DNA from 4 places in the Streptomyces sp. NPDC055966 genome. Region 3 is predicted to be linked to each of the others. Evidence: riboswitches for the same ligand, from Rfam matches in the RefSeq annotation. Region 3 holds a riboswitch; each other region holds the start of a gene.

Region 1 (4,962 bases), on a different contig from region 3:
AAGCTCATCCACCGCCACCCGCACGTCTTCGGCGACGAGAAGGCCGAGACCCCGGAGGACGTCAAGGAGCACTGGCTGCGCACCAAGGCCGAGGAGAAGCGGCGCACCTCGGTCACGGAGGGCGTCCCGCTCGGCCAGCCCGGCCTGGCCCTCGCCGCCAAGCTCGCCTCCCGCGCCCGTACGGCGGGCCTGGACGTCCCCCTCCCGCGCGGCGAGGGCGTCGGCTACGACCTGCTCGGCCTGGCGGTCCGTGCCGAGGCGGCCGGCGTGGACCCGGAGGCGGCCCTGCGCGCGGCGGCGCGGGTGTACCGGGACGCGATACTCCGGGCGGAGGGCACGGCACCGGAGCAGGGGTGACGGGCGGGTCCGGATACCGTCGAGGGGTGACCGACCAGCACCACCCCTCGCCCGCCCCCGGCGCGCCCGGCGTTCCCGAGCTGTTCTCCTGGGAGTTCGCCACCGATCCGTACCCGGCGTACGCCTGGCTGCGGGAGCACGCCCCCGTGCACCGGACGCGATTGCCCAGCGGGGTCGAGGCGTGGCTGGTCACGCGGTACGCCGACGCCCGGCAGGCCCTCGCCGACCAGCGGCTGAGCAAGAACCCGGCCCATCACGACGAGCCCGCGCACGCCAAGGGCAAGACCGGTATCCCCGGCGAGCGCAAGGCCGAGCTGATGACACATCTGCTGAACATCGACCCGCCGGACCACACCCGGCTGCGCCGGCTGGTCAGCAAGGCGTTCACACCCCGCCGTGTCGCCGAGTTCGCGCACCGGGTGCAGGAGCTGACCGACCAGCTCATCGACCGCTTCGCGGAAAGGGGGTCCGCCGACCTCATCCACGAGTTCGCCTTCCCCCTGCCCATCTACGCCATCTGCGACATGCTCGGCGTCCCGCGCGAGGACCAGGACGACTTCCGGGACTGGGCGGGGATGATGATCCGGCACGGCGGAGGCCCGCGCGGCGGGGTCGCGCGGTCGGTCAAGAAGATGCGCGGCTACCTCGCCGAGCTGATCCACAAGAAGCGCGAGGCGCTGCCCGCCGAGCCCGCGCCCGGCGAGGACCTGATCTCCGGCCTCATCCGCGCCTCCGACCACGGCGAGCACCTCACCGAGAACGAGGCCGCCGCCATGGCCTTCATCCTCCTGTTCGCCGGTTTCGAGACCACGGTGAACCTGATCGGCAACGGCACCTACGCCCTGCTCACCCACCCCGGGCAGCGCCGGCGGCTCCAGGACTCCCTGGCGCGCGGGGAGCGGGACCTGCTGGAGACCGGTATCGAGGAACTGCTGCGCTACGACGGCCCGGTGGAGCTGGCCACCTGGCGGTTCGCCACCGAGCCGCTCGTCATCGGAGGGCAGGACATCGCGCCCGGCGACCCGGTGCTCGTGGTGCTCGCGGCGGCCGACCGGGACCCGGAGCGGTTCGCCGAGCCGGACGTGCTGGACCTCTCCCGCCGGGACAACCAGCACCTCGGCTACGGCCACGGCATCCACTACTGCCTCGGCGCGCCGCTCGCCCGCCTGGAGGGCCAGAGCGCGCTCGCCACCCTGTTCACCCGGCTGCCCGACCTGCGGCTCGCCGCTGATCCGGCCGAGCTGCGCTGGCGCGGCGGGCTCATCATGCGGGGGCTGCGCACCCTGCCGGTCGAGTTCACCCCGGTCCCCGCCGGCGGGGGAACCGCCGCTGCCGCACAAGCGTCGTAGGGGTGGGCGAAACCGGCGTAACGGCCTCGTGGGAAACGAAACATGACAGGGATTCAACCCTGTGATCTTCACGTGATCTGCGCGGCATTAACTTGTGACAAGTGATCGTGTGCCGATACGTTCACCCATCAGCGTGGCGACCGGCACCGTCCGCCGCCGCGCCGGTCCTGCTGTCGCACGAAAGGCTTCCGCATGCTCACCGGGAACGGTCGTCACCGTCGCCCCCGTCAGGCTCCGGCCCTCCTCGTCGCGGCCGGCGTGACCGGCTCCGCCATCGCCATCCCGCTGCTCGGCGCCGCGAGCGCCCACGCGGCCGACGGCACCACGTGGGACAAGGTCGCCGAGTGCGAGAGCGGCGGCTCCTGGAGCCAGAACAGCGGCAACGGGTACTACGGCGGTCTCCAGATATCGCAGGACGACTGGGACAAGTACGGCGGCACGCAGTACGCCGACAGCGCCGACCAGGCCAGCCGCAACCAGCAGATCGCCGTCGCCGAGAAGATCCTCGCCGACCAGGGCACCAAGCCGTGGACCATGTGCGCGCTGACCGCCGGGCTGACCTCCAACTCGGGTTCGGTCGAGGTCGACACGGGCGTCGGGAACTCCGGGAGCGGCAAGAGCTCGGGTGGCGACTCCGGATCGACGAACGGTTCCGACTCGTCCGGTCTGTCGGACTCGTCCGGGTCCGACTCGGGTTCCGGGGACGGGTCGGGCGCCCACTCCGGCTCGAAGTCCGGCTCCGGCGCGGACGCTTCCTCGGATGCCGGTGCCACGCCCGGACCGAGCGCGAGTGACGGGGGTGGCAAGGAGTCGGGCGCGTCGCACGGCTCCAAGGGTGCAGGCAGCCACAAGTCCGACAAGGGCGACAAGGCGGGCACATCCGGTTCCGGTGGCTCCATCGGGTCCTCCGGTGGCGGAGGCGCGCAGGGCGGCGACAGCTCGCCCAGCGCCACCCCCGGGACCGACGAGTCGGACAATTACCCGCAGAGCACCGGTTCCTGGAGCCTCGTCGACACGGGAGCGCTCAGCAGTGGCGGACGTCACCGCGGCGGAAGTGCGGACGAAAACGTGACAAACGGTCAGGATGCCGCGTCCTCGGGCCGCCACGCGGGCCACCGGACGAACACCTATACGGTCCGTGAGGGCGACACGCTCGCCTCCATCGCTGGCTCTCTCGGTGTCGACGGCGGATGGCGCGCGCTCTATGACGGCAACAAGAAGGTGATAGGGGCCGACCCGAACCAGATCACCGCCGGTCAGACCCTGGAAGTCGGTAACGAAAAGGACGCGGAGTAAGGCGAGTTGGCGCCCCGCTTGATCGCTAATGTCCGTTTTGGCGAAAGTGTGGGATGAGTCTCAGAAGCCCTGATCGTCTTTGAAATTCCGTCGATCGCCTGTCTACGGTCAGGACCGCTCGTCACCACGAGCCCCGGCTGCCGCAACGCCGAATCCTGCCAGCGGCCGTCCGGGAACAGTCGTCGCGTCAAGCGCCGTAGGCAGGAGCGGGGGACCCAAGGTAGGCGCTGGAACCGGCAGTTGACGCCGGATCCGGCTTGGGGTGAAGCCGCAGGCCCGCGACAGCGGGCGTGCGGCCGGGCAACTCAACCGGCCCGAACCCGACAGCTCACCTCGCAGGCGTCGGTGAGGGGATCGATCCATGCTGTTTTCCGGCAAGGGCAAGCACCGTCGTCCGTCCAAGGCCGTCCGCGTCGTCGCGCTGGCCGGTGTCACCGGTGCCGCCGTCGCCGCCCCGCTGATGGCGGCCGGCAACGCCTCCGCCGCCACCGCCTCCGAGTGGGACGCGGTCGCCCAGTGCGAGTCGGGTGGCAACTGGTCCATCAGCACCGGCAACGGCTTCTACGGCGGCCTCCAGTTCTCCGCCTCCACCTGGGCCGCGTACGGCGGCACCGCCTACGCCTCGACCGCCAACCAGGCCACCAAGGCGCAGCAGATCGCCGTCGCCGAGAAGGTCCTCGCCTCGCAGGGCAAGGGTGCCTGGCCGGTCTGCGGCACGGGCCTGTCCTCCGCCCCGTACAACGGCTCCGCCCCGAGCACCGGCTCCGGCTCCACCGGCAGCGGCTCGGCGGGCAGCGGTTCCTCCGGCAGCGCCACCACCCGCTCCGCCGACCAGCAGGCCGCCACCCGCTCCACCGAGCGCACGGCCCCGAAGGCGAGCAAGACCGTCACCACCCCGACCGGCAAGAAGGTCAAGAAGGGCGACGGCGAGTACAAGGTCGTCAAGGGCGACACCCTCAGCTCCATCGCCGAGAAGCACCACGTCGCCGGCGGCTGGCAGAAGCTGTTCCAGCTGAACAAGGACATCGTCGACAACGCCGACCTCATCTTCCCCGGTCAGCAGCTGCACCTGAAGTGACATCCGGCTCCGGCCGGACGCACAGCGCCCTCACATCCCCACCCCCCACACCGAGGACCCCGTGAGGGTCACCCCCGTCCCCACGGGCTCCCCGTCCCGGCGCGTGTTCCCCCGTACGCGCCGGGACGGGGCTTTCTGTTTCCCCGCTCTTCAGCCGGGCCTCATCGACAGCCCCCTTTGTTCCGAGGGTGAACAATGGGTACCGTCTGCATGTCCCACCGCGTTCACGGGGCGGTCGGTCGCGGGCCGATCCCCCGGAGACGGTTAGGCTCTAGTCGCACGGCGCAGCCGCAAGGCACACCGCCCCGCACTTCCAGCGTCACATCCAAGAAGGAGATGCTCGTGCCGTCCATCGACGTCGTCGTAGCCCGGGAAATCCTGGACTCCCGAGGCAACCCCACGGTCGAGGTCGAGGTCGGCCTCGACGACGGCAGCACGGGTCGTGCCGCCGTTCCGTCGGGCGCCTCGACCGGTGCCTTCGAGGCCATCGAGCTGCGCGACGGTGACCCGAACCGCTACCAGGGCAAGGGCGTCGAGAAGGCCGTCCTCGCCGTCATCGAGCAGATCGGCCCGGAGCTGGTCGGCTACGACGCCACCGAGCAGCGCCTGATCGACCAGGCCATGTTCGACCTGGACGCCACCGACAACAAGGGCTCCCTCGGCGCCAACGCCATCCTCGGCGTCTCCCTCGCCGTCGCCCACGCCGCCTCCGAGGCCAGCGACCTGCCGCTGTTCCGCTACCTGGGCGGCCCGAACGCGCACCTGCTGCCGGTGCCGATGATGAACATCCTCAACGGCGGCTCGCACGCGGACTCCAACGTGGACATCCAGGAGTTCATGATCGCTCCGATCGGCGCGGAGTCCTTCTCCGAGGCGCTGCGC
Region 2 (4,962 bases), on a different contig from region 3:
AGGTCGCCAAGGCCCGCCTGCGCCCCGACAACCGCGCGGTCCTCGTCTACGAGCCGAAGTCCCCGGAAGCGGCCCCCGACGCCGACGTGCCCGAGGACCCGGAGCAGGAAGCGACCGTAGAGGCCGGCAACGAGAACGAGGAGACGGCCAAGTGACCGAGCAGCTCGCCAGCATGGACTTCCACCCTCAGCCGCGGCCCGGCGAGGCCAAGCCGTGGGCGTTCCCGGCCCCCGAGCGCGCGGCGCTCGACAACGGCCTGACGGTGCTGCGCTGCCACCGCCCCGGCCAGCAGGTCGTCGCCGTCGAGGTGCTGCTCGACGCGCCCCTGGACGCCGAGCCGGCCGGTCTGGACGGCGTCGCCACGATCATGGCGCGGGCCTTCTCCGAGGGCACCGACCAGCACTCCGCCGAGGAGTTCGCGGCCGAGCTGGAGCGTGCGGGCGCCACGCTCGACGCGCACGCCGACCACTCCGGTGTCCGCATCAGCCTGGAGGTGCCCGCCTCCCGCCTCGCCAAGGGCCTCGGCCTGCTCGCCGACGCCCTGCGCGCGCCCGCGTTCGCCGAGAGCGAGGTCGAACGGCTGGTCCGCAACCGCCTGGACGAGATCCCGCACGAGCTGGCCAACCCCACCCGCCGGGCCGCCAAGGAGCTGTCCAAGGAGCTGTTCCCGGCCACCTCGCGCATGTCGCGTCCGCGCCAGGGCACCGAGGAGACGGTCGAGAAGATCGACGCGGCCGCCGTACGCGCCTTCTACGACCGCCATGTGCGCCCCTCGACGGCCACCACGGTCGTGGTCGGCGACTTCACCGGCATCGACCTGGACGCCCTGCTCGGCGACACCCTGGGTGCCTGGAGCGGTACCCCGGGGCAGCCCCGGCCCGTGCCGGCCGTGAGCGCCGACGACACCGGCCGCGTGGTCATCGTGGACCGGCCCGGTGCGGTCCAGACGCAGCTGCTGATCGGCCGCGTGGGCCCCGACCGGCACGACCGCGTGTGGCCCGCGCAGGTGCTCGGCACGTACTGCCTGGGCGGCACCCTCACCTCCCGCCTGGACCGCGTCCTGCGCGAGGAGAAGGGCTACACCTACGGTGTGCGTGCCTTCGGCCAGGTCCTGCGGTCCGCCGCGGACGGCACGGGTGCCTCCCTGCTCGCCATCAGCGGCTCGGTGGACACGCCGAACACCGGTCCCGCGCTGGACGACCTGTGGAAGGTGCTGCGCACCCTCGCGGCGGAGGGACTGACCGACGCCGAGCGGGACGTGGCCGTCCAGAACCTCGTCGGGGTCGCGCCGCTCAAGTACGAGACGGCGGCGGCCGTCGCGAGCACGCTGGCCGACCAGGTCGAGCAGCATCTGCCCGACGACTTCCAGGCGACGCTGTACCGGCAGCTGGCCGCCACGGGCACGGTGGAGGCCACGGCCGCCGTCGTGAACGCCTTCCCGGTGGACGGCCTGGTGACCGTCCTCGTCGGTGACGCCTCGCAGATCAAGGCGCCGGTGGAGGCGCTCGGCATCGGCGAAGTCAGCGTGGTCGCGGCCGAGTAGGGCACGCACGCGTGGGGCCCTGACCGCCTACGGGCCGTCAGGGCCCCTCGTCGTTCCGCGCCCTTCCCCAGATGCCCGATTTGGGACGGAGGTTGCCTGTCTGCCCTGTGGGATGCGCTACAAAAGCCCGGTTCGGTTTGGGGACCGGCGGCAGGCCCGCCTAGCGTCGTCCGGGCTGTTCGTCAGGCAGTGCGCCGCACCCGCGGCACCGGACAGCCATCGCCGAGTCCCCGTACGGCGCGAGCCAGGGGAGCCGGGGACCCACAACGTCCCCTGGGGTGAATCGGACGCCCACGCGTGCGCGTGGGGGCCGTAGGAGACCTTCCTGCTCCGAACCCGTCAGCTAACCCGGTAGGCGAGAGGGAAGGAAAGGACCAGCCACTCCATGGCGTTCATGTGCGCCACCGGGAAGCACCGCAAGCCCGGCCGGGTCACGCGCACCGCCGCTCAGGCGGCCGGCGTCGCGGCCCTCACCACCGGTGTCATCGGCACCCTCGCGGCCTCCCCCGCGTCCGCCGCCCAGAACTCCGTCGAGCAGACCGGCCTCACCCCGGTGATCAGCGTGGGCGACGACATCGCCGAGCAGATCGACGCGCAGGCAGCCGCCCAGCGGCAGGCCGCCGCGCAGAAGGCGGCCGAGGAGGCCGCGGCCCGGCGGGCCCAGGAGATCCACGAGACCAAGGCCCGCGCCGCACGCGAGGCGGAGCGCGAGCGGCTGAACCGCTTCGTCGCCCCGATCGCGGACTCGTACGTCTCCACGGGCTACAAGGCCAGCAGTTCCCTGTGGTCCTCCGGTTCCCACACCGGCATCGACTTCCACGCGGCCAGCGGCACGCCCGTCCACGCGGTCGGCTCCGGCACCGTCGTCTCCACCGGCTGGGGCGGCGCGTACGGCAACCAGATCGTGATCCGGATGGCCGACGGCATGTACACCCAGTACGGCCACCTGTCGTCCCTCGGCGTCACGGTGGGCCAACAGGTCACCCCGGGCGAGCAGATAGGCCTGTCCGGCGCGACCGGCAACGTCACCGGACCGCACCTGCACTTCGAGGCCCGTACGACCCCCGACTACGGCTCGGACGTCGACCCGGTCGCCTATCTCCGCGAGCACGGCGTGAACGTCTGACGCGCACGGCGCACGAGACACGGCATCCGAAGCCCCGGCTCACCGAGCCGGGGCTTTCGTCGTTTTTCCACGGTGTCCTCGGTGCGCTTACGGGAGTCGCTGTCCAAAAAATATCCATGGATTCCGGCCCGCCGTCGGAAATTCTGGCTCATTGCAATAGAGTCACGGAACACGCGTCCATCGTCGACGTGTCACGGGGATTAAGGCGGAGGTCGGTCATGCGTATTCCGGCGCACTCGGTATGCACAGCGATCCGGGACGACATCGTCGCCGGTGTCCACGAGCGCGGCAGCCGCCTCACCGAGGAAGTCCTGGCCCGCCGCTACGGCGTCTCGCGCGTCCCCGTCCGCGAGGCCCTGCGCACGCTGGAGGCGGAGGGCTTCGTGGTGACGCGCCGGCACGCGGGCGCGTGCGTGGCCGAGCCGACCGAGCAGGAGGCGGCCGACCTGCTGGAGATGCGGATGCTCCTGGAGCCGCTCGGCGCCGCCCGAGCCGCGCAGCGGCGCACGGAGGCACATCTGAAGGTGCTGCGCGGCCTGGTCAGACTGGGCCAGGAGCGGGCCAGGCGGGGCAGCAGCGAGGATCTTCGGTCACTGGGCGGCTGGTTCCACGAGACGCTCGCCCAGGCCTGCGCGAGCCCCTCGCTGACCTCGATGCTGACCCAGTTGCGCCACAAGATCGCCTGGATGTACGCGGTGGAGGCGCTGCCGACCCCGGTCGAGTCCTGGGCGGAGCACGGCGCGATCGTGGACGCGGTGGCGCGCGGCGACGGCGAGCGCGCGCGGGCGCTCACGGCTCTGCACGGCGAGCGCGCGACGGCCGCGCACCGGCTTCGCTTTTCTGCCGGCGGCGAGGGTGTGAGGACTTCGCAACACGCCGTAAACATGACCGGCCTGCGTCATTAACACGAGCGCCGTATACAAAGAAGAGTAATTCGGTGGCGGTGTATTCTTGCTGCCTGAATTCAGGTGTGTTCACGCATTGTGGAAGACCGTGCCAAACGGCGAAGCCGCGCCGCCCCGGAAAGGGCGACGCGGCTTCGGTGTTCCGTGTTCCGGGCGGGGCCGGATCAGACGGTCTCGGGCAGCTCCTCCAGGCCCTCGGAGACCAGCTTGGCCAGACGCTCCAGGGCGATGTCCGCGCCCTCGGCGTCGGAGGCGAGGACGATCTCCTCGCCACCCTGGGCGCCCAGACCCAGGACGGCCAGCATGGAGGCCGCGTTGACGGGGTTGCCGTCAGCCTTGGCGATCGTCACCGGGACGCCTGCGGCCGTGGCGGCTCGGACGAAGATGGAGGCGGGGCGGGCGTGGAGGCCCTCGGCCCAGCCGACGTTGACGCGGCGCTCAGCCATGTGTTGCTGCCCTTCGGTGTTCAGGGTTGTCTAGACCAGTTTCCCATATCGCGAAGCGTGTCCGGAGCGGACCCTCGTCCCCTCCGGTGTGACATCGGACCGCGGCCTCGATCCGACTTCCGTCCCCCACAGACTGCCTCGCGCCGTTGTCGGACGCGAGCCGTACTCTGGGGCCCATGCAGAGCTCGGCGGACCGGCAGGACCGGTACGAGTACCCCGCCCACTGGGAGGCGGACGTGGTGCTGCGCGACGGGGGTACCGCGCGCATCCGGCCCATCACCATTGATGACGCCGACCGCCTGGTCAGCTTCTACGAGCAGGTCTCGGACGAGTCGAAGTACTACCGCTTCTTCGCGCCGTACCCACGACTGTCCGCCAAGGACGTCCACCGCTTCACGCACCACGACTTTGTGGACCGGGTGGGACTCGCGGCCACCATCGGCGGCGAGTTCATCGCCACCGTACGCTACGACCGCATCGGCGCCGACGGCATGCCCGCCTCCGTGCCGGCCGACGAGGCCGAGGTCGCCTTCCTCGTGCAGGACGCCCACCAGGGCCGCGGAGTCGCCTCCGCCCTGCTGGAGCACATCGCGGCCGTCGCGCGCGAGCGGGGCATCCGCCGCTTCGCCGCCGAGGTGCTGCCCGCCAACACCAAGATGATCAAGGTGTTCACGGACGCCGGGTACACCCAGAAGCGCAGCTTCGAGGACGGCGTCGTCCGCCTGGAGTTCGACCTCGAACCGACCGACCGCTCGCTCGCCGTCCAGCGCGCGCGGGAACAGCGCGCCGAGGCCCGCTCGGTACGGCGGCTCCTCGCGCCCGGCTCGGTGGCCGTCATCGGCGTCGGCCGCGCCCCCGGCGGCGTCGGCCGCAGCGTCCTCGGCAACATCCGGGACGGCGGCTACGGCGGCCTGCTGCACGCCGTGAACCAGGCCTTCCCCG
Region 3 (4,962 bases):
ATCGTGATGTCGCCGTTCGCGCACCCCCTGTTCACCACCATGACCGGCCTCGGCTTCGGCCTCTCCGCGTTCTCCGCGCCACGGCAGCGCGCGCGGCGGGTGCTGCTGCCGGTCTGCGGGCTGCTGCTCGCGATGAGCATGCACGCCTTCTGGAACGGCTCCTCGACCTTCGGCGAGTTCGGGTTCTTCGCCGTCTACGGCTGCTTCATGGTGCCCGTGTTCGGACTGCTGACCTGGCTGGCGATCTGGACGCGGCAGCGGGAGCTGCGGACCGTGCGCGCGGAGCTGCCCGTGTACGTGCTGGCCGGGTGGCTGGGGCCGGCCGAGCCGGACGCGCTGGGGTCGATGCGGGCGCGGCGCGCGGCGCGCGACTACGCCCGCCACCACGGCGGGAAGCCGGCGGCGCGGGAGGTGGCGCGCTACGAGGAGTACGCCACGACGCTCGCGCTGCTGCGGCACCGCGGGCGCACGGGGCGGGCCGGGACCGACTTCGTCGTACGGGAGGGCGAGCTGCTGGACGCGCTCTGGCGGCGCAGGGACGCGGCGCGGCCGGCCCTGGAGTACGCCGCCCGGGCCACCGCCCCGGCTCCGGCGCGCTGGGCTCCCCCGCATCCGCAGAACGGGTACCCGTACGGGTATGGGTATCCGGCGGCGCCGTACCCCGCATACCCCGCGTACAACCCGTACCAGTCGTAGGCCGTCGGGCTCGCGCGGGGCCCGGCGCCGCCGGGAGGGATCAGGCCGACGCCGCCGTCAGCTTCGTCAGTTCCTCGTCCGTGAGCTTCAGGTCCGCCACTCCCAGCAGTGCGGGGAGCTGTTCGACCGTGCGGGCCGAGGCGATCGGGGCCGTGACCGTCGGCTGAGCCGCGAGCCAGGCCAGGGCGACCGTGGCGAGCGGGGCCTCGTGGGCGGCGGCGACCTCGTCCAGGGCGGCGAGGACCTTCTGGCCGCGCTCGGAGTCCGCGTACTCCTGCACCCGGCCGGCGCGGGCGCTGTCGACCGTGGTGCCGGGGCGGTACTTGCCGGTGAGGAAGCCCGAGGCGAGCGCGAAGTACGGCACCGCGGCCAGGTTCTCCTTGGCGGCCACCTCCTGCAGCCCGCCCTCGTAGGTGTCGCGGGAGACCAGGTTGTAGTGCGGCTGGAGGGCGACGTACCGGGCCAGGCCCTCGCGCGCGGAGAAGTCGAGGGACTCCTGCAGCCGCTCGGCGCTGATGTTGGAGGCGGCGATGTGCCGGACCTTGCCCGCCCTCACCAGCTCGTCGAGGGCGCCGATGATCTCCTCGACCGGGACCTCGGGCCTGTCGAAGTGGGTGTAGTAGAGGTCGATGTAGTCGGTGTCCAGGCGGCGCAGGGAGGCGTCGGCGGCGGCCTTGATGTTGGCGGCGGACAGGCCCTGGTACTCGGGGTGCTGGCTGACCTTGGTGGCGATGACGACATCGGAGCGGTTGCCGCGGGCCTTGACCCACTTGCCGATGATCGTCTCCGACTCACCGCCCTTGTTGCCCTCGATCCAGGCGGTGTAGGCGTCGGCGGTGTCGATGAAGTTGCCGCCGGCCGCCGCGTAGGCGTCGAGCACGGCGAAGGAGGTCTCCTCGTCGGCGGTCCAGCCGAAGACGTTGCCGCCGAGGGAGAGGGGGAAGACCTGGAGATCCGAACTGCCGAGTGTGCGCAAGGAAGTCATGCTTCACGTCAACGCCGGCGACGGATGATCTCATTCCGCCACCGGCGCCACGATCACCCGGAGGGTCGGACGGGTCAGGGGTTGAGGCCCTTGTCCCGCAGCCACGGCGCCGGGTCGATGGCGGTGGCCTGGCCGTTCGGGTGGACCTCCAGGTGCAGGTGCGGGCCGGTGACGTTGCCGGTGGCGCCGACCCGGCCGATGACGTCGCCGGTCGAGACCTTCTGGCCGACCGAGACGCCGATCGAGGACTGGTGGCAGAACCACAGCTCGGTGCCGTCGTCCAGGGTCAGGACGGTGCGGTAGCCGTAGGCACCGGCCCAGCCGGCCTGGGTGACGGTGCCGCCGTGGACGGCCTTGATGAGGGTGCCGGTGGGGGCGGCGAAGTCGAGACCGGTGTGGTAGCCGGAGGACCACATCGCGCCGGGCTGACCGAAGGTGCCGGTGATCGTGTACGACACGACGGGCAGCGTGTACTGCTTGGCCAGCTCGGCCAGGCGCTTGGCCTCAGCGGCCTTCGCGGCGTCGGCCTCCGCCGTGGCCTTGGCGGCCGTGGCCTTGGCGGCGGCGTCCTTCTCGGCCTTGGCGGCCGCGTCGGCGGTCTGCTGCTCGGCGGTGGCGAGCCTGGCGGCGGTGGCCCGGCTGTCGGCCTTGCTCCGCTGCTGCTCGGCCTGGGCCATGATCCGGTTGCGCAGGGCCTCGCCGGCGTCGCCGTTGCTGCCGCTCTCGGTGTGCATGCCGACGTCGGAGAGCCCGGTGGCGGTGGTGGACTTCGGTGCCTCGGTGGAGCCGCCCTCGAAGAGGTGGCTCACGGAGTCCGGCAGGGAGATGGAGACCGGCGGCTTGCCGGTGTGGGCGCTGGCCATGCCGCCCGCGCCGACGGCGGCGACGACGCCGACGCCGAGGACGGTGGAGCTGCGGGCGAAGCCGCTGCGCTGCTTGGCGACCCGGTGCCGGCCGCGGACCCGGTCGACGGAGTCCTCGGTGGGGTTCCACTCCTCCCACGTGCCCTCTTCGGCGTGGTAGGAGCCGTAGCCGAAGGGTTCGGGCTCGTCGGACGCCGGTATGGACGGGGCTTCGGGGGCAAGCCGGTTGGACGCCACGCGGGCGTACTCCTTTCCTTCCGTCGCCTACCGGGTTAGCTGACGGGTTCGGAGCAGGAAGGTCTCCTACGCGCGTATACCGGGCGTGGACTCAGTGAGTTCACGTCGGCGTCCGCGTGATTCACCCCAAGGTGGTGGTTCCCCGGTTCCCTCGCGGGATTCGGCGCGTGCGCACGGAGCCGCCTCTTGTGACGGCTGGGACGACCGCGCTGCGTTATCGAACGTTAATAGACCCGCGAGGCACTTTCCAAGCCGTTCGGCTTGATCGTTAATGCTTTCCGGCCGGACACATACGCCAATACAAAATCAAATCGGGCGAGTTGGCCACGGTTCAGGGGTCTCGGCGTTTTTGATGGTGTCTCAGATGTTATGCGGACGGCGGTCGCTCGGTCACCGTCGGTGAAGACGTCATGACGGCGGGCCCCGGAATCACCGGGCAGCGGGCCCCGCGATCAAGCGGTGTGCGAGCACCCCTTCGCATGGGGTACTCTTGAGACACAACGACGCGGGGTGGAGCAGCTCGGTAGCTCGCTGGGCTCATAACCCAGAGGTCGCAGGTTCAAATCCTGTCCCCGCTACTGAAGACTCAGGGCCCGGAATCCAGTGGATTCCGGGCCCTGAGTGTTTCGCGCCCCCGAAGGGGCGCGGCGGCTCACCGCAGCAGATGCCCGTTCGGCGCCTTGGCCCGCGCCTCGTACTCCGGCAGTACGACCACCTCGGCCCCGGCCTGCGCCAGAACCCCGCTCCCGTCGGCCGCCTCCACGAACGTGTCCGGCTCGCGCCACGCCGTCACCACCCTGCGCACTCCCGCCCGCAGGATCAGCTCGGCGCACGGCACGGGCCGGGACGCGCGGCGGGCGCACGGCTCCAGGCTGCTGTAGACCGTGGCGGCGGCCAGCCGCGGGTCGGCCGGGTCGATCTTGGCCAGCGCCGCCTCCTCCGCGTGGACCACGGGGTCGCCCCCCTCGCGCGAGTGGCCGCGCGCCAGCTCCGTGCCGTCGGCCGCGACGACCACCGCGCCGACGCTGAACGCCGTTTCCGAGGGCGGGCACAGCGCGGCGAGTTCGCAGGCGATGCGCAGCCAGTGGCGGTCAGCGGCGACCGGGGCGGCTCCGGTGCCGGGAGCGGTGGGCTCGTAGCGCATGAGGACGACGTCCTCGATCCGGCGGGTCTCGGTGAGGCGGAGGCGGCCGGCCTGGTACCCGCCCGGGCCGAACAGGCGCGGGGCGGCCGGGTCACCGACGAGGAGAGGGGCGAGGACCAGCTGGAGTTCGTCGGCGAGGCCCTGCTGGAGGAGCTGGGTGTGGACAGTGCCGCCGCCCTCGACCATCAGGCGCCGCACGCCGTGCACGACGTACAGGTGCTCCAGGAGCGCCGGCCAGTCGAGGCCGGGGCCGAGCGGGACGACCTCGGCGCTGTCGCCGAGGAGCCGTGCGGCGCGCTCGGCACCGGCGTCGGTCGTGTAGACGACCTTCGCGCCGCCGGTGTGCCAGAACCTCGCGGCCGGATCGAGGTCGCCGGAGGCGGTGACGGTCACCTTGAGGGGGTATGCGGGCTTGCCCTCCGCGACCCGGGCGGCGCGGCGCTCGGCCGAGTTGACCAGCAGTCGCGGGTTGTCCGCGCGGATCGTGCCGGCGCCCACGAGGATGGCGTCGGACGCGGCCCGCACCTCGTCGACCCGGTCGAAGTCAGCCGGGCCGGACAGCAGCAGGCGCTCGGGGCCGGTGTCGTCCAGGTAGCCGTCGAGCGAGACGGCGGCGGACAGCAGCACATACGGGTACGACATCGGGCGCACTCTCCCTGCGAGGTCTGCGAGGTCTGCGGAGTCCGGGTCCGCGAAGCCGGGATCTTGGTTCAAGTTTGAAACAAACCTACACTGGCCGCATGACGACCCGCTGGCTCAGCCCCGAGGAGCAGCGCGCCTGGCGCGCGTACATGGCCGCGACCCACCTCCTGGAGGACGCGATGGACCGGCAGCTCCAGCAGGACGCCGGCATGCCCCACCTTTTCTACTCGGTGCTGGCCAACCTCTCCGAGGCACCCGAGCGACGGCTGCGCATGACCGATCTCGCCGAGACGGTGAAGATCACGCGCAGCAGGCTGACGTACGCGGTGACCCGGCTGGAGCGGGACGGGCTGGTGCGCAGGGAGGACTGCCGCTGGGACAGGCGCAGCAGCATC
Region 4 (4,962 bases), on a different contig from region 3:
ACGCGCAGGTAGGCCAGGACGTCCCGGACCTCCTTGCGCTCGTAGAAGCGGACGCCGCCGACGACCTTGTAGGGCAGGCCGACGCGGATGAAGACCTCTTCGAAGACACGGGACTGGGCGTTGGTGCGGTAGAAGACGGCCACGTCGCCCGCCTTGGCGTCGCCCGCGTCGACCAGGCGGTCTATCTCGTCGGCGACGAACTGGGCCTCGTCGTGCTCGGTGTCGGCGACGTAGCCGGTGATCCGGGCGCCCTGGCCGGCGTTGGTCCACAGGTTCTTCGGACGGCGGGACTCGTTGCGCTCGATGACCGCGTTGGCGGCGCTCAGGATCGTCTGGGTGGAGCGGTAGTTCTGCTCCAGCAGGATCGTCGTCGCGTTCGGGTAGTCCTCCTCGAACTGGAGGATGTTGCGGATCGTCGCGCCCCGGAAGGCGTAGATCGACTGGTCCGCGTCACCGACGACGCACAGCTCGGCGGGCGGGAGGTCGTGCTCGCCCGGCGGGGCGGCGACGTCCTCGGTGACGTCCTCGGCGGCGCGCTCGACGGTGCCGACCAGTTCGCGGACCAGTGCGTACTGGGCGTGGTTGGTGTCCTGGTACTCGTCGACCAGGACGTGCCGGAAGCGGCGGCGGTAGTGCTCGGCGACGTCCGGGAAGGCGCGCAGCAGATTGACCGTCGTCATGATCAGGTCGTCGAAGTCGAGCGCGTTGGCCTCGCGGAGGCGGGACTGGTAGAGCGCGTAGGCCTGGGCGAGGGTCTTCTCGAAGCCGTCGGCGGCCTGGGCGGCGAAGTCCTCCTCGTCGATCAGCTCGTTCTTCAGATTGCTGATCTTGGCGCTGAAGGACTTGGGCGGGAAGCGCTTGGGGTCGAGGTCCAGGTCGCGGCAGACCAGGGCCATCAGGCGCTTGCTGTCGGCGGCGTCGTAGATCGAGAACGACGACGTGAAACCGAGCTTCTTCGACTCGCGCCGCAGGATGCGCACGCACGCGCTGTGGAAGGTCATCACCCACATCGCGTGCGCGCGCGGGCCGACGAGCTGCTCGACGCGCTCCTTCATCTCGCCCGCGGCCTTGTTGGTGAAGGTGATCGCGAGGATCTGGCCCGGGTGCACGCTCCGCTCGGCGAGCAGGTGGGCGATGCGGTGGGTGAGCACACGGGTCTTGCCGGAGCCGGCGCCGGCGACGATGAGCAGGGGGGAGCCGGCGTGGACGACCGCGGCGCGCTGGTTGTCGTTCAGCCCCTCCAGCAGCGCCGCCGCGTCGAGTGCGGGGCGGGGGGCGCCGTCGCGGTAGTAGGAATCCCGGTCCGGCGGCACGTCGAACTTCCCGCCGAACAGATCGTCCGGAAGCGGCTCCGGAGCGTGATCGTCCTCGGGCGGCGGCGGAGGCTCCTCCTCGCGCCCGCGCGGGGGCTGGAGGTCCGCCAGGAAGCTGTCGTCAAAGAGGCTGCTCATCGCTCTCCGAGTCTAGGGCGCCCCACCGACAACCGGTCGCCGTCCCGGGAAGAAGACCGCGCGGGCGAAGGGGCGAACATCCCTTACCCAGCGGAATCACCCGATGACCCGGACGTGATTCCGGTCTCGGATCACGAAAATGTATCGGACATATCACGCACCAACCTTCACACTAGCCACACGAGTTGGCTAGGTTGCGGTCGGGCCGCGTGCGCGGCCCCCGCCGAGTCCGGCCCGTCCCGTACGGGGCACCCGGAGCCGGGGACCCACCGAACCTGGGGTGAATCGGCCGAATCCCGTCCGGGACGACGCCGTAGGGCAACCCTTCCGAACCACCGCCCGAACCCGACAGCTAACCCGGTAGGCGGACCATTGGAAGGAGTCGCCTCCCTTGGCGTCGCACCGCAAGCCGCGCCCCGGCGGGACCACCGCGGCGGGTATACGCACCCCCGCTCTCGCCACCGCCGCCCTCACCTCCATAGCCATGCTGTCCCAGACCGCCGAGGCCGCCCCGGGCACCGACCACAACCGGCCGAGCCTGGAGGAGGTGGAGAAGAAGGTCGACGACCTCTACCGGCAGGCGGAGTCGGCGACCGAGAAGTACGACGCGGCCAAGGAGCGCACCGGCAAGGAGCGCGGCCACGTCGACGCCCTCCGCCAGGAGGTCGCCCGCCGCACCGACAGCCTCAACAAGGCCCGCGAGGAGCTGGGTTCGTTCGCCGCGGCCCAGTACCGCACCGGCGCCGCCGCGCCGAGCACGGCCACCTTCCTGCTGGCGAACGACCCGCAGGACTACTTCGACCAGACCCAGCTGATGAACCGGCTGACCACGCGCGAGAAGAGCGCGGTCGACGCCTACATCGGCGATCAGGCCGCCACGATGAAGAAGCGGCGGGAGGCCGCCGAGAGCCTCCAGACGCTGACCACCTCGCAGCAGGACCTCCAGACGGCCAAGACGACCGTCCAGAAGAAGCTCGCCTCCGCGCGCGAACTGCTCTCGCAACTGACGGCCCAGGAGAAGGCGCGACTCGCGCAGATCGAACAGGCCAAGCAGCAGGAGGCGGCGCGCAAGGCGGCCGAGCTGGCGAAGCAGCAGGCCGCGGCCCGGGCCAAGCAGCAGAGCAGTTCGTCCGGCTCGTCGTCGTCCGGCTCCGGCGGGTCCACGTCCACGGGCTCGACGGGTTCCACCTCTTCGGGGTCCTCGGGATCCTCCGGCTCGTCCGGTTCGTACGACACGAAGGCCGAGAAGGCCCTCGCCTTCGCCCGCGCCCAGATCGGCAAGCCGTACGTGTGGGGCGCCACCGGGCCGGGCTCCTACGACTGCTCGGGCCTGACCCAGGCCGCATGGAAGGCAGCCGGCGTCGCGCTCCCGCGCACCACGTACGACCAGGTGAACGCCGGCACCACGGTCTCCCTGGCGGACGCGCGCCCGGGCGACCTGATCTTCTTCTACGACGACATCAGCCACGTCGGCCTCTACATCGGCAACGGCATGATGATCCACGCCCCCAAGCCGGGCGCCTACGTCCGCGAGGAGTCGGTGTACTACGGCGGAGAATCGATCATCCACAGCGTGGTCCGCCCGGGCTGATCTCCGCACCGGTGCCCACGCGCGCGTACCGGCGTTTCCCGGCCACGCGCGCGTACCGGCTGTTCTCGCGCCTCGGCTCCGCGTCCCGGACCTGGCCTGGTACGTCGTCCTGCCGGCGGCCGAGGCGGCGCGGCCCCGGCCCGGCTACGACGTACGGCGGTGGTCGACGGTGTTCCCGATGGGGATGACGGCGGCTGCGACGCTTTCCGTCGCGGCCGCCGTGCGACTCCCGTGGCTCCGGTGGCCGGGGCGGGTGCTGGTGTGGGTGGCGGTGGCGGCGTGGCTCGCGGTCGGCGCCGGAGCGGTGCGCGCGGCCCGTACGGCGGGAGGGACGGCCGTCAGGTCCACAGGACGGCGATGAAGATGTTCGCCATGGTCAGCAGGCCGACGACGCCGAAGGCACCCTTCTCGACCTTCTCCTCGTCGCGCTTGACGTAGACCAGGCCGAGGATCACGATCAGCAGGGCCAGCTTCAGACCGATCTTGATGGTGTTGATGTGGTGGTCACCGGCCTGGTTGAGGCCGACCAGCACCACTCCGGTGACGAGCATGGTGAGCGCGCCGTGCAGCATCCCGGGGACGAAGCGGGCCGTGCCCTGGCCCATCGCCTTCATCTGGGTGAGGAAACCGCCGAGCAGCGCCGCGATGCCGATGATGTGCAGGCCGACGAAGAGATGGATGAGTACGTCCATGAGGCCGGAGCCTAATCAGGGCGATGCGGTCCCTCGCCACCGGGCCCTGGCACAGCCGTCCGCACCCGGCCGTCCACCGCTGCGGATCTTGCATATATGCGGCCCATAGCACCTCACGCCTCCCGCCTGTTCCGCTTTCCGCGCATCGGTCACCACGCCACGTGAAGGGGACGACTCCGGACCGGCCGCACGATCACGTACGGTCACCTACCGATCTGTCGACGCCAGTTCCGTACACTGCGTTACCTACCCGTCACACTCCGGCCTAGCGTCCTCCCCCAGGTGACCGGCTCCCCATCACCGCCCGGGCCAGGGGCGGCGGCCGGGCACCACCGCCGAGAAGGGTCCGGCGGCGGCCCGTTCCCCCTGTGCGGGCCACCGCCGGACGCAGGCACCGCTGGGCCGGACCGCACGGCCCACGGACCGCTCGGCCGTCGGATCGTGTCGAGTCGCACGGAAGGACGTGACAGTCCAGGTGGCAGCGCACCGCAAGCCCCGGCAACGCCCGATCGGCCCCACGGCCCGGACCGCTGCCACGCTCGCCCTGACGGGCGCGGCCACCGCGACGGGCTTCGGCGGTTCGGCGCACGCCGAGCCCCCGCCGACACCGGCACAGGTGAAGGCCAGGGTGGACGCGCTGTACCAGCAGGCCGAGGCCGCGACCGAGAAGTACGACGGTGCCAAGGAGGCGGCGGACAGCACCCGGCGCAGGCTCAACGCCCTGCGCGACGAGACCGCCCGCAAGCAGGACGGCCTCAACTCGGCCCGGGAGGCGCTCGGTTCGTTCGCCACGGCGCAGTACCGCGCCGGCGGCTTCTCCCCCGCCTGGCAGCTGGCCCTCTCCGACAACCCCGACCGGTACCTGGCCGACGCCGCGTTCGCCGAGCGGGCCGGTGACCAGCAGGCCGCCGCCGTGTCCCGGGTGCGCGAACAGCTGTGGGAGATCGAGCAGTTGCGCGGCGCGGCGCGCGTCCAGCTGACGTCGTTGCGCTCCCGGCAGGCGGAGCTGCGGCGTCAGAAGACGACGATCACCGGCAAACTGGGCGAGGCCCGGCGGCTGCTGGCGCGGCTCACGCCGCGGCAGCGGTCCGCGGTCACCGGCGACGGCGGCACCCGGGGGCGTGCCTCCCGGTCCGCCTCGGACGTCCGGGACGCCCTTGCACAGGCCGGGCCCGCCGCGGCCCCCGACACGCGGGCGGCGGCGGCCGTCGGCTACGCCTACGCCAAG

Evidence for each region. Region 3 has a riboswitch for cyclic di-AMP ahead of ACFC8N_RS09760 (M23 family metallopeptidase). Riboswitches for the same ligand answer to the same signal wherever they lie in the genome.
Region 1: another riboswitch for cyclic di-AMP. It lies ahead of ACFC8N_RS07380 (transglycosylase family protein); the one in region 3 lies ahead of ACFC8N_RS09760 (M23 family metallopeptidase).
Region 2: another riboswitch for cyclic di-AMP. It lies ahead of ACFC8N_RS06390 (M23 family metallopeptidase); the one in region 3 lies ahead of ACFC8N_RS09760 (M23 family metallopeptidase).
Region 4: another riboswitch for cyclic di-AMP. It lies ahead of ACFC8N_RS29160 (NlpC/P60 family protein); the one in region 3 lies ahead of ACFC8N_RS09760 (M23 family metallopeptidase).

Annotation. Positions count from the first base shown of each region.
Region 1 is NZ_JBHJYK010000003.1:106,774-111,735, reverse strand. It holds gene ACFC8N_RS07395 (nucleoside triphosphate pyrophosphohydrolase) at 1-357, shown strand, start outside; gene ACFC8N_RS07390 (cytochrome P450) at 384-1,706, shown strand; gene ACFC8N_RS07385 (transglycosylase family protein) at 1,899-3,002, shown strand; cyclic di-AMP (ydaO/yuaA leader) riboswitch at 3,185-3,359, shown strand; gene ACFC8N_RS07380 (transglycosylase family protein) at 3,364-4,080, shown strand; gene eno (phosphopyruvate hydratase) at 4,417-4,962, shown strand, end outside.
Region 2 is NZ_JBHJYK010000002.1:466,015-470,976, reverse strand. It holds gene ACFC8N_RS06400 (pitrilysin family protein) at 1-155, shown strand, start outside; gene ACFC8N_RS06395 (pitrilysin family protein) at 173-1,543, shown strand; cyclic di-AMP (ydaO/yuaA leader) riboswitch at 1,754-1,916, shown strand; gene ACFC8N_RS06390 (M23 family metallopeptidase) at 1,929-2,669, shown strand; gene ACFC8N_RS06385 (GntR family transcriptional regulator) at 2,888-3,574, shown strand; gene ACFC8N_RS06380 (HPr family phosphocarrier protein) at 3,739-4,020, opposite strand; gene ACFC8N_RS06375 (GNAT family N-acetyltransferase) at 4,197-4,962, shown strand, end outside.
Region 3 is NZ_JBHJYK010000004.1:20,546-25,507, forward strand. It holds gene ACFC8N_RS09750 (PrsW family intramembrane metalloprotease) at 1-696, shown strand, start outside; gene ACFC8N_RS09755 (aldo/keto reductase) at 737-1,681, opposite strand; gene ACFC8N_RS09760 (M23 family metallopeptidase) at 1,756-2,781, opposite strand; cyclic di-AMP (ydaO/yuaA leader) riboswitch at 2,789-2,957, opposite strand; tRNA gene ACFC8N_RS09765 (tRNA-Met) at 3,286-3,359, shown strand; gene ACFC8N_RS09770 (dihydrofolate reductase family protein) at 3,434-4,567, opposite strand; gene ACFC8N_RS09775 (MarR family transcriptional regulator) at 4,666-4,962, shown strand, end outside.
Region 4 is NZ_JBHJYK010000015.1:68,593-73,554, reverse strand. It holds gene pcrA (DNA helicase PcrA) at 1-1,451, opposite strand, end outside; cyclic di-AMP (ydaO/yuaA leader) riboswitch at 1,663-1,835, shown strand; gene ACFC8N_RS29160 (NlpC/P60 family protein) at 1,843-3,042, shown strand; partial or broken gene ACFC8N_RS29155 (hypothetical protein) at 3,131-3,403, shown strand; gene ACFC8N_RS29150 (hypothetical protein) at 3,381-3,734, opposite strand; gene ACFC8N_RS29145 (NlpC/P60 family protein) at 4,210-4,962, shown strand, end outside.